One region of the Terrabacter sp. Soil810 genome, then DNA from elsewhere that is predicted to be linked to it. Evidence: predicted binding sites of a transcription regulator. Region 1 holds the regulator's gene; each other region holds the start of a gene.

Region 1 (3,267 bases):
TCGGCACCCTCGGCGTCTCGCAGGTCCCACAGCTCCTTGGTCTGCACGCCCCAGTAGGTGGCGAAGAGCACGATGATGATGACCTCGGCGATGAGGATGAGGTGGTCGAAGCCGCTCACCGTGAGGGCCGCCAGCACGGTCACCGCGAGAGCGAGGGCCAACGCGACCGCGATGGCGATGTAGATGCGCTTGTAGGCGATCCCCCGCGCCGCGCCGCCGCCGGTCGCACCCTGGTGACGCTCCTCGGCGCGCAGCGCGCTGAAGACCATGACGGCGATGACCCCGGCCACCATGGTGCCCGCGGCGATGCCGTGGCTCAGCGCGATGAAGCGGTCGCGCAGCGCGAGGAAGAGGGTCAGCTCTGCGAGCAGCACGAGACCGCAGACCACCGAGACGACCACCGAGCGGACCGTGGGCCGCTCGGAGGGGTCGCGGGTCAGCGCGCCCCGCTTGAGCCAGGCGGCCACGACCGCCGCGACGACTGCGACGACGACGAGCGACCAGATGTTGTTGCGCACGGCCGCGGCGATCTCGGCCGGGCTCTGGGTGTACGCGTTCGGACCGCACCGGCCGTCAGGCACCGTCGGGACCATGGCGACGACGAAGGCCATGAAGCCCGAGAAGTTGAGCAGCACGTCCTCCTCGGGTGAGTGGCCCTTGTAGGCGATGAGGCTCGCGCCGAGCGCGCACAGCGAGCCGACGAAGACGGTCCTCGCGGGCGTGTAGTAGTAGGCGCTGATCGAGCCGAGCCAGCACGAGTGGTCGGTCTCCCACCACCACTGGTAGCCGACGGAGAGCAGCAGCATGAGGAGCAGCGCGATCATCGCTCCCCGGAGGTAACGGTAGGTGAAGACGACGTCTCGGGTACGGCCGGGTGCCATGGCGGTCTCCTTCGCAGGACTCACGGGTCAGAGTCTGTCGCCGCCCGGTCCGATACGCCTCCCGGACGACGTATGCCGCCGGCGCACACGGGCGCCGACGGCATACGTCGTCGGTGGCTGCGGGGAGGGGTCAGATGCGGCGCAGGACGGCCGTGACCTTGCCGAGGATCGTCGCGTGGTCGCCGTCGATGGGGGAGAAGTCGGCGTTGTGCGGCATGAGCCACACGTGACCGTCGGTGCGCTTGAACGTCTTGACCGTCGCCTCGTTGTCGAGCATGGCGGCCACCACGTCGCCGTTCTCGGCGTGCTGCTGCTGGCGCACGACGACCCAGTCGCCGTCGCAGATGGCGGCCTCGACCATCGAGTCACCGGTCACCTTGAGCAGGAAGAGGTCGCCTTCGCCGACGAGCTGCTTGGGCAGGGGGAAGACGTCCTCGACGACCTCCTCGGCGGTGATCGGCACACCGGCGGCGATCTGGCCGAGCACCGGGACGTAGGACGCTTCGGGCCGGGCGTCACCCGAGTCGGTCTCGGTGTCGTAGTGGTCGCCGCGCGGACGCGGTGTGGTGGCGTCGCCGCCGCGGTAGCCGAGCTCCTCGGCCTTGGCGTCGGGGGAGACGACCTCGAGGGCCCGCGGCCGGTTGGGGTCGCGGCGCAGGTAGCCCTTGGCGACGAGCGCGTTGAGCTGGTGCGAGACGCTCGACGGGCTGGCGAGCCCGACGGCGTCGCCGATCTCGCGCATGCTCGGCGGGTAGCCGCGACGGTCGACGGAGTTGCGGATGACCTCGAGCACCCGCCGCTGGCGGACGGTCAGACCGTCTCCGGTCTCGCGATCGGGAAGCTCGGTCACGCCCATGGTGTCCCCTTCGTCGGCTCGTCAGGCCGCTTCGTGACGCCGGGTGTGGGGCCAGTGTCAGTGGTGGCTGGTGAGGTCTGTGGTGTGAGGAAAGACTACGCAGTTCGAACACAGTTGCCAAACACCTGTTCGATGCGTGTCTCGACTTCATCGAACATACGTGCTACAACTCGTACAGACGTTCTATCGAACATGTGTTCGCCGGTTCAGGAGCAAGGGGAGGTCACCATGAGCGCCATCGTCCTCGAGGTCGTTCGTCAGCCGCACACCGAGGAGCCCGCGCGGTCGCAGGCGACCGGTCGGCCCCGCCTCGTCCTGGTCCCCACCGGCCCCGACGCAGCACGGGCGGCCCGGACGGCCCGCGCCACCCAACCGCCGATGCGGTTGACGCGGTTCGGTCGCCTCGTCGTGGCCCTCCTCGTCGCAGCGGTCGTGTCCGTCCTCGGCGTCGGCCTGGCCGGCCAGCTCGCGTCGGCCACGGGGGAGCCGCGCACCATCACGGTCCGCTCGGGACAGACGCTCTCGGGCATCGCGGCCCGCGAGCTGCCCGAGCTGACCACGTCCGAGGGCGTCGTCGAGCTGCAGATCGCCAACGGACTCAGCACCACCGCGATCCACTCCGGTCAACAGCTCGTCATCCCGGGTCGCTGACCCGAGCCCTCCCGGGGCCGGCCGATGACGTATGCCGTGTGCTCGGCTGCGCCCGGCCCGACCCCACCCGATCCGCCGCGTTGGCTCCACCTTCAGCGGCTGGCGGTAGCGGCGCTTCGACCCCGCCGTTCCTGCCCCGGACGCCGCACCCCTGAGGAGGGGGTGCGGCGTTCTGCTGTGCCGGTCGTCGTTGTGGGGCAAGGGCGCCCGGGTCGCGCCGCCTGCCCGCACCCCTGTGGATGATGCGCTCGCGGTCCCACGGGCCCGACCTAGCGTGGTGGCCCTCGGGAAGGGAGCACGGGATGCGCTACGACGTCGATACCGCCGCACTGCGCGATGACGCCACCTCGATCGCTGAGGTGTTGGAGCGGGTGCGGCGGCTCGGGATCGCTGAGGAGCTGCGGCCCCTGGGCGGGGCGATTCCCGGCGGCCGCGTCGCCGCGGGGCTGGCGCAGGTGGCAGCCGCCTGGGACGTCCGTCTGGCCGGGTCGCGCTGGGAGCTGCAGGAGCTGGGTCGCTGCCTCACCGCAGCGACCGACACCTACGACGCGGTCGAGCGGGCTGCGCTGCAGGTCGTCCCGTCGCCTACCGGTGGACCCCCATGAGCTCGGCGGGCTCCGGTGCGGGCGCACCCGGCATGTTCACGGTCGCCGACCTCCGGGCGTGCCGGCCGGAGTCGCTGCTCGCGGTGGGTCGCCGGCTCGAGGACCGCCGCCGCCGGGTCCTCGGCCTGGCCGAGCTCGTGCTGTGGCGTCGCTCGGCCGCTCCCCGGTGGTCCGGAGCCGCCTCCTCGGCCGCGGCCGACCGCTACGGGCTCGTCGTCGCCGGGCTCGGGCGGCTCGCGGGCAGTATCGCCGCGACCGCACACGCCGTCGGGCA
Region 2 (3,267 bases), on a different contig from region 1:
CGGTGAGCACCACCGTGCGGCCGGGACGCAGGCGTCCGGCCCCGACGACGGCCTTGAAGAGGTTCACCGAGGTCGAGTCGGTCACGACCACCTGACCCGGGGCCGCCCCGACGAGGCGCCCGACGAGGTCACCCACGCGGGTCTGCGCGCCCCACCAGTCGGCCTCGTTCCACGAACGGATGAGCCGCTCGCCCCACTGCCGGTGCATCACGTCGTCGACGACGGCCGGCACGGCGCTCGGCAGGGCACCGAGGGAGTTGCCGTCGAGGTAGATCACGCCCTCGGGGAGGGTGAAGAGGTCTCGGGTGCCGTGGAGCGGCGAGGCGGCGTCGGCCTGCTCGGCGCGGGCGGTCAGGGCGTCGTGGGTGTGCACCGTCGTCATGGCCGCAACGTATCCGGTGGCCCAGCGCCGATGTCAGGGCCGTCTCCGCCGACGTCTCACATCCGAGACGGTTCTCGCTGCCCGACCCGTGGCGCGACCGCCCTGGACGGCGCTCTACGCTGACCCGGTGAGCACCACCAGCACCAGCACGGTCGACGGCACGACCGCCGACCGCCTCCCCGACGGCGCCGTGGACGGCCTCACCGCGCCGCGCGTCGGCGTCCTCGCCGTCCAGGGCGACGTCCGCGAGCACCTCGCCGCCCTCGACGCGCTCGGCGCCGAGGGCGTGACCGTCCGCAGGCCGGCAGAGGTCGAGGCGATCGACGGGCTCGTCATCCCCGGCGGGGAGTCGACGGTCATGGACAAGCTCGTGCGCGCGTTCGACCTGCGCGAGCCGCTGCTGCGGCGCATCGCCGAGGGCATGCCGGTCTACGGCTCGTGCGCCGGGATGATCATGCTCGCCGACCGGATCGCCGAGGGGCGCCCCGACCAGCAGACCCTCGGCGGGCTCGACATCACGGTGCGCCGCAACGCCTTCGGGCGACAGGTCGACTCCTTCGAGCAGGACCTCGACTACGCCTGGGGCGACCCGTCGACGACGGGCACCGTGCACGCCGTCTTCATCCGCGCGCCGTGGGTCGAGCAGGCCGGCCCGGGTGTCCGGGTGCTCGCCCGCGTGAGCGAGGGCCCGGCCGCCGGTAGGATCGTCGCGGTCCGGCAGGGCAACCTCATGGCCACGTCCTTCCACCCCGAGGTGGGGGCCGACCGCCGGATCCACGCCGAGTTCGTCTCGATCGTCAGAGAGCACCGACTCCAGCAGTCGGGCGCACGCCAGTCACCGGAACGCGAGGACACTGCATGAGCGGCCACTCCAAATGGGCCACCACGAAGCACCAGAAGGCGGCCAAGGACGCCAAGCGCGGCAAGCTCTTCGCCAAGCTCATCAAGAACATCGAGGTCGCGGCCCGTCAGGGCGGCGCCGACCCCACGGGCAACCCGACGCTCTACGACGCCATCCAGAAGGCGAAGAAGACGTCGGTGCCCAACGACAACATCGACCGCGCGGTCAAGCGCGCATCCGGTGCCGAGGCGGGCGCGGCCGACTGGCAGACGATCATGTACGAGGGCTACGCCCCCAACGGTGTCGCGGTGCTCATCGAGTGCCTCACCGACAACCGGAACCGGGCCGCGGCCGAGGTGCGGACGGCGCTGACCCGCAACGGCGGCCAGCTCGCCGACCCGGGCTCCGTGTCCTACGTCTTCAACCGCAAGGGCGTCGTGACCGTCCTCAAGGACGCCGGCTCCGAGGACGACATCCTCGAGGTCGTGCTCGAGGCGGGCGCTGAGGAGGTCAACGACAACGGTGACACGTGGGAGATCATCTCCGAGGCCAGCGACTTCGTCGCGGTCCGCAAGGCGATCCAGGACGCCGGCATCGACTACGAGTCGGCCGAGGCGTCGTTCGTCCCCAACCTCCAGGTCCCGCTCGACCTCGACGGCGCGAAGAAGATGATCCGCGTCATCGAGGCGCTCGAGGACAGCGACGACGTGCAGAACGTCTTCGCCAACGGCGACATCCCCGACGACGTGCTCGCCCAGCTCGACGACGACGAGGACTGACGGACCGGGCCCCGTGGGCCGGGTGTCGACGAGGAGGCACGCCGTGACCGGCGTGCCTCCCGTCCTTTCGGGGGAGGCCCGTTAGCGTTGTCCCGAACACCTGTTCGGATCGTCCAGAGCCCCACGCCCCAGGGAGGTATGCCGTGCGCGTCCTCGCGGTCGACCCCGGGCTCACGCGGTGCGGCGTCGGCGTCGTCGACGGCGTCCCGGGGCGCAAGCTCTCCCTCGTCGAGGTGGGCGTCATCCGCACCCCGTCCGGAGACCCGACACCGAAGCGCCTCGTGGCCGTCGAGGACGAGATGCGGCAGTGGTTCGCGCGGCACCGCCCCGAGGCCGTGGCCATCGAGCGCGTCTTCGCCGACACCAACGTGTCGACCGTCATGGGGACCGCGCAGGTGACGGGGATCGTCATGATCATCGCCGAGCGACTCGGGCTGCCCGTCACGCTCCACACGCCCACCGAGGTCAAGGCGGCGGTGAGCGGGAGCGGGCGCGCCGACAAGGCACAGGTGACGACGATGGTGACCCGTCTGCTCGGGCTCGACACCCCGCCGAAGCCGGCCGACGCCGCCGACGCCCTCGCCCTCGCGATCTGCCACGTCTGGCGCGGTGGCACCCAGAGCCGGCTCGAGGAGGCACGCCTCGAGGTGCTCGCCCGCACCGGGAACCGGGGGAGCGGCATACCCCGTCGGGTCCCGCCCGGCGCCGCCCCACCCGTTCGGCGCCTGCGCGCCGCGTCCACCCAGCCGACCCGCACCGGTCAGCCCACCCGACCCCACCCTGGAGCCCAGCCCCGATGATCGCCTCGCTCTCCGGCACCGTCCTCAAGGTCGGCCTCGACTCGGTCGTGGTCGGCGTCGGGGGTGTCGGCATGCTCGTCCACACCACGCCGGCCACGGCGACGTCCGTGCGCCTCGGCCAGCCCACCGAGCTCGCCACGAGCCTCGTCGTGCGCGAGGACTCGCTGACGCTCTACGGCTTCGCCACCGACGACGAGAAGCACGTCTTCGAGACGGTCCAGACCGTCTCCGGCGTCGGACCCCGACTCGCCCTGGCCGTGCTCGCCGTCCACTCGCCCGACGCCGTCCGCGTCGCGCTGGGCACCGGCGACCTCGTCGCCCTCACCAAGGTCCCCGGCATCGGCAAGAAGGGCGCCGAGCGGATGGTCCTCGAGCTCAAGGACAAGCTCGGCGCGCTGCCCGGCTCGGCCGGGCACTCCGACCCGGTCCACCTCGACACCGGTGAGGCGTGGCGCGAGCAGGTCC
Region 3 (3,267 bases), on a different contig from region 1:
TCGAGACCGGTGGCGTGCTCGTCAGCGAGAAGGTCAAGCTCGAGTTCGACGTCTCCGCGATCGCCAACGTGCCCGCCGAGGTCTGAGCAGCACCGCACCACAGCACACCCCAGGGGGTGAGGACCGCACGGTCCTCACCCCCTCGTGGCGTCCCCCGGGGTCTCGAGCCCGACGGCCCTGCCCGTCAGTCCCGTCGGTGCTCCGGCAGCCCGTCGACGGCGTCGCGGATGATGGGCCACGCGACCTCACCCGAGTAGCCCTTGCGGGCGAGGAGCCCGGCGAGACGTCGGGTCTGGACGTCGGGCGCCAGACCGCGCATCGACCGCAGCTTCTTGGCGACGAGCTGCTCGGCCCGCAGCCGTTCGTCACCGGCACCCACCTGACCGAGCGCCTCGTCGGCGATCTCCTGGTCGATGCCCTGCTTGCGCAGCTCGTGGGCGAGAGCGCGCCGCGCCAGGCCCTTGTCCGCCTGCTTGGCGCGGACGAGCATCTGGGCATACGACTCGTCGTCGATGAGGCCGACCTCGGTCAGGCGGTCGAGCACCGTCGCCGCCACGTCGTCGTCGCAGCCGCGCTGACGCAGCTTCTTCTCGAGCTGGGCGCGGCTGCGCGGCGCCATGCTCAGCTGTCGCAGCACGATCGCACGGGCCACCGACTCGGCGTCGGCCTCGGAGACCGCCACCTCGGGGTCCTCCGGAGGCGGCGCCCAGTCGGGCCGCTCCCCCGTGTCGTCCGACCCCCAGCCCGAGCGCGGCTTCGCGCGCCCGCGACCACGCCGGCCGGAGCCGACGGATCGCATCGGTGAGCTGCCGCCCGAGCCGCCGGCAGGGCTGCCGCCCGAGCCGCCGCCCGAGCCGCCACCCGAGCCCGCCGTGCCGGCGTCCGGGCGGACGGCAGCCCACGTCGGCGGTTCCGACCGCGTCGAGTCGGCCGCGCGGCTCATGGGCTCCTGCCGCTCCGCGCCCGACGCACCGCCGGCCCGCACCCCGGCGACGCCCTCGGCCTCAGCCAGGGCGGCCGCGGCGCGAGCCAGGCGGTCCCGTACGGTCTCCTGTTCGGAGAGACCCATGATCAGAAGTCGACGGGCACGTCCGAGACCTCGGCGGGCTGGTCGACGCGCGGCCCGACACCGAGCTTCTCCTTGACCTTCTTCTCGATCTCGTCGGCGAGGTCGGGGTTGTCCTTGAGGAAGTTGCGGGCGTTCTCCTTGCCCTGACCGAGCTGGTCGCCCTCGTAGGTGTACCAGGCACCGGCCTTGCGAACGAAGCCGTGCTCGACACCCATGTCGATGATGCCGCCCTCACGAGAGATGCCGTGGCCGTAGAGGATGTCGAACTCGGCCTGCTTGAACGGCGGGGAGACCTTGTTCTTGACGACCTTGACGCGGGTGCGGTTGCCGACGGGCTCGGTGCCGTCCTTGAGGGTCTCGATGCGACGCACGTCGAGGCGGACCGAGGCGTAGAACTTCAGCGCCTTGCCACCGGTCGTCGTCTCCGGGGAGCCGAACATGACGCCGATCTTCTCGCGGAGCTGGTTGATGAAGATCGCGGTCGTGCCGGTGTTGTTGAGGGCACCGGTCAGCTTGCGCAGCGCCTGGCTCATGAGTCGCGCCTGCAGGCCGACGTGGCTGTCGCCCATCTCGCCCTCGATCTCGGCACGGGGCACGAGCGCCGCCACGGAGTCGATGACGATGATGTCGATGGCTCCCGAACGGATCAGCATGTCGGCGATCTCGAGCGCCTGCTCACCGGTGTCGGGCTGCGACACCAGCAGGGCGTCGGTGTCGACGCCGAGCTTCTTCGCGTAGTCCGGGTCGAGCGCGTGCTCCGCGTCGATGAACGCCGCGATGCCGCCGGCCTTCTGCGCGTTGGCGACCGCGTGGAGGGCGACGGTCGTCTTGCCCGAGGACTCCGGGCCGTAGATCTCGACGACACGCCCGCGGGGCAGTCCGCCGATGCCGAGCGCGACGTCGAGGGCGATCGACCCGGTGGGGATGACCTCGATGGGCGGGCGGATGTCGTCGCCGAGGCGCATCACCGCGCCCTTGCCGTAGCTCTTCTCGATCTGGCCCATCACCGAGGAGAGGGCCTTGTCCTTGTCCTTTTCCTGCACCGAAGCCATGTCGGTCACCTATCTGCCGTCTGCGTTGCGGTCGTCTACCTTCGACCCGGGCCACGGCCTCGTGCTGCGAGATCCGTTGTCGGGTCAGACGCTAGGTGCCGGCGCCGACATCGGGTGGGACCACGAGACGGCCTGTGGACGATGCGGGTGGTGGCGCAGCACCTGTGGAGAACACTACCGAACAGGTGTTCGAAGTCGGCACGACACGCCGGTCATGGCGTCAGCGTGTCGCTCCGAGCTGCGCGAGCACCCGGTCGAAGGCGGCGTACGCCTCCTCCGAGAAGAGCCAGAACCGCGCCTCGCGCACGTCCGCGTGCTGCGTCAAGGCGGTGGCCAGCGCCTCGACCGAGACCTGCGCGGCCGCGTCGAGCGGGTAGCCGTAGACCCCGCACGAGATGGCCGGGAAGGCGAGCACCGCGCAGCCCGCGGCCGCGCCGACCTCGACCGACCGGACGTAGCAGCTCGCCAGCAGACCCGGCTCACCGTGCGCTCCCCCGCGCCAGACCGGACCGACCGTGTGGATGACGTGCCGCACCGGAAGCAGCCCGGCGCCGGTGATCTTCGCGTCACCGGTGTCGCACCCGCCGAGGAGACGGCACTCGGCGAGCAGGGCGGGTCCGGCCGCCCGGTGGATCGCGCCGTCGACACCACCCCCGCCCAGCAGGGACCGGTTCGCGGCGTTGACGATGGCGTCGGCCGAGGCGTCGGCGGTGATGTCACCACGCCGCAGGACGATCCGCGACAGCCCGGGCTCGAGCCGCGACGGCATCAGCGACCGGCCTGACCGCCCTGGGCACCCCGGGCGACGCGGGTGTCACGGCCCAGCCGTCGCTCCGGTGGCACGTCCATGTCGGTGCAGAGCGCCTCCCACACGGAGCGCGGCGGCTCGCCGTCGGCGAGCGCCTGCACGACGGTGCGGTTGCCGAGCGCGCCCAGCACGTGGTCGCGGGCGAGCGACCCGGCATACGCCGGGCCGAACTCGTCGTCCATCAAGGTCCAGAAGTGGCTGATCCGCACCACAGCAGTGTGCCACCCGTGACCCCGGAACCGTTCCGCGCGAAACCGTCGTCGGAGCATTGCCGCAACCGGCCGCGCACGTCCGGCGCTGCCGGTATCGTCCTCTCGTCCCGCGCGCAGCCGCGGGCC
Region 4 (3,267 bases), on a different contig from region 1:
GTTGCTGCCCATGACCGCGAGGCCGGTCACTCCGATGGTGGCGAGGTCAGACATGGGGACTCCTTCGGGAGGGGATGACACGACCGTATGCCGTGTGGCGGGCAGGCGGGAGGGCGCGGTCGCGCCGTGGTCGGCGGGCGCCGCTCGGGGTGGCCGGCCGAGGTCAGTCGATGGAGTCGTCGAGCACGGCGTCGACCGCGGCCAGGGCGGCGGCGTCACCCTCGCGGGTGATCTCGCCCTCGGGCGGGCGGTTCCACAGCCAGCAGTCGAGGTCGGCTGCCGAGCCGCAGATCTCGGCGGTCGCGGAGTCGTCGGGGCCGTCGGCGACGAGGAAGCGCTGGACGTCGATCTCGTCGCCGTTCCAGGTGCCGGTGATGCGGACCGGCGTCACGGTCCACGTGTGCATGGCGTCGACGGTCGCGATCGTCACCGGCGCCGAGACGGGCACGTGGGTCAGGCCGGGCTCGGGCTCGTGACCGCGCATGATCCGCAGGGCCTCGTCGATGCCGTCGGCGGCGAGCCGGCAGTCGAGCGGCGAGCGATCGCCCACGGTGAGCTCGGCGTCGAGGCGGTGGACCAGCGCCTCGTGGGCCTGCCGGCGGCGGATGTAGCCGGCCGTCTTGTCGTCGGCCCACATCCACAGCGGTGTCTCGGGGGGCAGCTCGCGGAGCACGCGGTGCAGCCGCTCGCTCGAGCGGTCGAAGAAGGCAAGCAGTCCGGCGCGGTCGCTCGGCCGCTCCTCTCGTGACGCGTTCATCGCGTCGAGGTCGGCCGGGTCGGTGAGGCCGCGCTCGGCGATCTCGCCCCAGAACCACTGCACCTCGCCGAGGTGCCACAACAGGTCGTCGGCGTCCCAGTCGGGACACGACGGCACGCGGACGTCCGCGGGTGCCGTCGTCAGCGCCGCCCGGAAGCGGGCCGAGTCGGCCGCGAGGTGGTCGAGGAAGGGAAGGGGGCCACCTGAGCGGCTGGACGGCATACGGGTTCTCCTGTCAGCGGACGCCGGCTACGCGGAACTGCACGGAGATGCGCGGCCCCATCGGCTCGGACGTCTTCGGGACCGCGTGGTCCCACGTCCGCTGGCACGAGCCGCCCATCACGACGAGGTCACCATGTCCCAGGGGATAGCGCAAGCTCTTTGCCGTCGACCCAGGGATGGGACCGCCGTCACGCGGGCGGAGCGCGAGCGTGCGCGCCGACCCCAGCGACAGGATCGCGATCATGGTGTCGCTGTCACGGGAGCGCCCGATGCGGTCGCCGTGCCAAGCGACGCTGTCGCGACCGTCGCGGTAGAGGCACAGCCCGGCGGTGACGAACGGCTCGCCGAGCTCTGGGGCGTAGTGACGGCTCAGTGCCTCACGGGCCTCGACGAGCATCGGGTGGGGCAGCGTCTCGTCGCCCGCGTAGAACTTCGTCAGCCGGGGGACGTCGACGACCGAGTCGTACATCTGGCGTCGCTCGGCGTGCCACGGCACGTCGCGCAGCAGCGCCGTGAAGAGCTCGTCGCCGGCGGCGAGCCAGCCGGGACGGACGTCGACCCACGCGCCGTGGGCCAGGTGGTGGCGGGTCGTCCCGGTGCCGACGTCGCGGAGCGTCATCGCGTCGGTGAGGTCGAGGAGGGAACCCTGGAGAGAGAGGTCCATCCCCCCACGATAGCCCAAGGGTCGAACGAGTGTTCGAATGGTGCACGTGTTTCGTGTCGACCTCACACAGAGCGGCGCGTGCGGTGCCACCGACGCCCCGGCGCGGGGGAGAATGGACCCATGCCCCTCTACCGTGACGAGGCGATCGTCCTGCGCACCCACAAGCTGGGCGAGGCCGACCGCATCATCACGATGCTGACCCGCACCCGGGGCCGCGTCCGCGCCGTCGCCAAGGGGGTGCGCCGCACGAAGTCCCGCTTCGGCTCGCGCCTCGAGCCCGGCATGGTCGTCGACGTCCAGTGCTACGAGGGCCGCAACCTCGACACCGTCACCCAGGTCGAGACGCTCGCTCCCTACGGCGACGCGATCGCCCGCGACTACGTCGCCTACACCTGCGCCACGTCGATGCTCGAGACGGCGCTCCAGCTGACCGAGGAGCACGAGCCGCAGACCCAGCAGTACCTCCTGCTCGCCGGCGCGCTGCGCTCGCTCGCCGAGCGCGCCCACGACCCCGGTCTCGTCCTCGACGCCTACCTGCTCCGCTCGTTGGCCGTCGCCGGCTGGGCACCGAGCTTCGTCGACTGCGCGAAGTGCGGCGCACCGGGGCCGCACCGGGCGTTCAACGTGCAGGCCGGAGGGGCCGTGTGCTCCGTATGCCGTCCGCCCGGCTCGAGCGCCCCCGCTCCCGAGACCTTCGAGCTGCTCGCGTCCCTGCTGACCGGTGACTGGGATGTCGCCGACGCGAGCGACGAGCGGTGCCGCAGGCAGGGCAACGGCCTCGTCTCCGCCTTCCTCCAGTGGCACATCGAGCGAGGGCTGCGGTCGCTGCGCCTCGTCGAACGGGCCTGAACGAGACCCAACGAGCCTGAGCCAGCAGCGAACCCGATCACGACAGACCGGAGACCCATGTACGCCAAGCCCTTCCCGCACCCGTCCGGCGCGACGGCGCCCGCCGTCCCGGCCGACCTGCTGCCCAAGCACGTCGCGATCGTCATGGACGGAAACGGCCGCTGGGCCAACGCGCGAGGCCTGCCGCGGACCAAGGGCCACGAGGCGGGGGAGGCGTCGCTGCTCGACGTCGTCGCGGGAGCCATCGACATCGGCGTGACCCACCTGTCGGCATACGCCTTCTCGACGGAGAACTGGCGGCGGTCACCGGACGAGGTCCGCTTCCTCATGGGCTTCAACCGCGACGTCATCCGCCGGCGGCGCGACCAGCTCCACGAGTGGGGTGTGCGGATGCGCTGGGTCGGCCGCGCGCCGCGCCTGTGGGGCTCGGTCATCAAGGAGCTCGAGGTCGCCCAGGACCTGACGCAGCACAACACCGGGCTCACCCTCTACTTCTGCGTCAACTACGGCGGCCGCGCCGAGATCGCCGACGCCGTGCAGCGGATCGCATACGACGTCAAGGACGGTCGGCTTCGTCCCGGCTCGGTCGACGAGAAGACGATCAAGCGCTACCTCGACGAGCCGACGATGCCCGACGTCGACCTCTTCGTGCGCTCGTCCGGCGAGCAGCGCACGAGCAACTTCCTGCTGTGGCAGTCGGCCTATGCCGAGATGGTCTTCCAGAACCAGCTGTGGCCCGACTACGACCGGCGCGACCTCTGGGCCGCGATCGAGG

What was found. The regulator LexA, encoded in region 1, represses DNA repair genes until DNA is damaged. The targets are predictions, from matches to a motif close to TCGAACANNTGTTCGA.
Region 2: ruvC (crossover junction endodeoxyribonuclease RuvC) is a predicted target of LexA. The motif match lies at 2,095-2,110, and genes of this name have one in related genera.
Region 3: recA (recombinase RecA) is a predicted target of LexA. The motif match lies at 2,299-2,314, and genes of this name have one in related genera.
Region 4: ASG96_RS10820 (alpha-ketoglutarate-dependent dioxygenase AlkB) is a predicted target of LexA. The motif match lies at 1,665-1,680, and genes of this name have one in related genera.

The regions. Positions count from the first base shown of each region.
Region 1 is NZ_LMSW01000012.1:285,462-288,728, forward strand. Features, by position in the region: gene ASG96_RS16180 (hypothetical protein) at 1-881, opposite strand, end outside; gene lexA (transcriptional repressor LexA) at 1,012-1,737, opposite strand; gene ASG96_RS16190 (LysM peptidoglycan-binding domain-containing protein) at 1,966-2,388, shown strand; gene ASG96_RS16195 (hypothetical protein) at 2,691-2,993, shown strand; gene ASG96_RS16200 (alpha/beta hydrolase) at 2,990-3,267, shown strand, end outside.
Region 2 is NZ_LMSW01000011.1:1,501,640-1,504,906, forward strand. Features, by position in the region: gene kynU (kynureninase) at 1-382, opposite strand, end outside; gene pdxT (pyridoxal 5'-phosphate synthase glutaminase subunit PdxT) at 573-1,244, shown strand; gene ASG96_RS12840 (YebC/PmpR family DNA-binding transcriptional regulator) at 1,241-2,002, shown strand; gene ruvC (crossover junction endodeoxyribonuclease RuvC) at 2,146-2,802, shown strand; gene ruvA (Holliday junction branch migration protein RuvA) at 2,799-3,267, shown strand, end outside.
Region 3 is NZ_LMSW01000011.1:1,012,561-1,015,827, reverse strand. Features, by position in the region: gene ASG96_RS10580 (YceI family protein) at 1-86, shown strand, start outside; gene ASG96_RS24185 (regulatory protein RecX) at 185-1,069, opposite strand; gene recA (recombinase RecA) at 1,072-2,121, opposite strand; gene ASG96_RS10565 (O-acetyl-ADP-ribose deacetylase) at 2,342-2,890, opposite strand; gene ASG96_RS10560 (DUF3046 domain-containing protein) at 2,890-3,138, opposite strand.
Region 4 is NZ_LMSW01000011.1:1,068,231-1,071,497, forward strand. Features, by position in the region: gene gndA (NADP-dependent phosphogluconate dehydrogenase) at 1-54, opposite strand, end outside; gene ASG96_RS10815 (maleylpyruvate isomerase family mycothiol-dependent enzyme) at 164-979, opposite strand; gene ASG96_RS10820 (alpha-ketoglutarate-dependent dioxygenase AlkB) at 993-1,643, opposite strand; gene recO (DNA repair protein RecO) at 1,764-2,492, shown strand; gene ASG96_RS10830 (isoprenyl transferase) at 2,550-3,267, shown strand, end outside.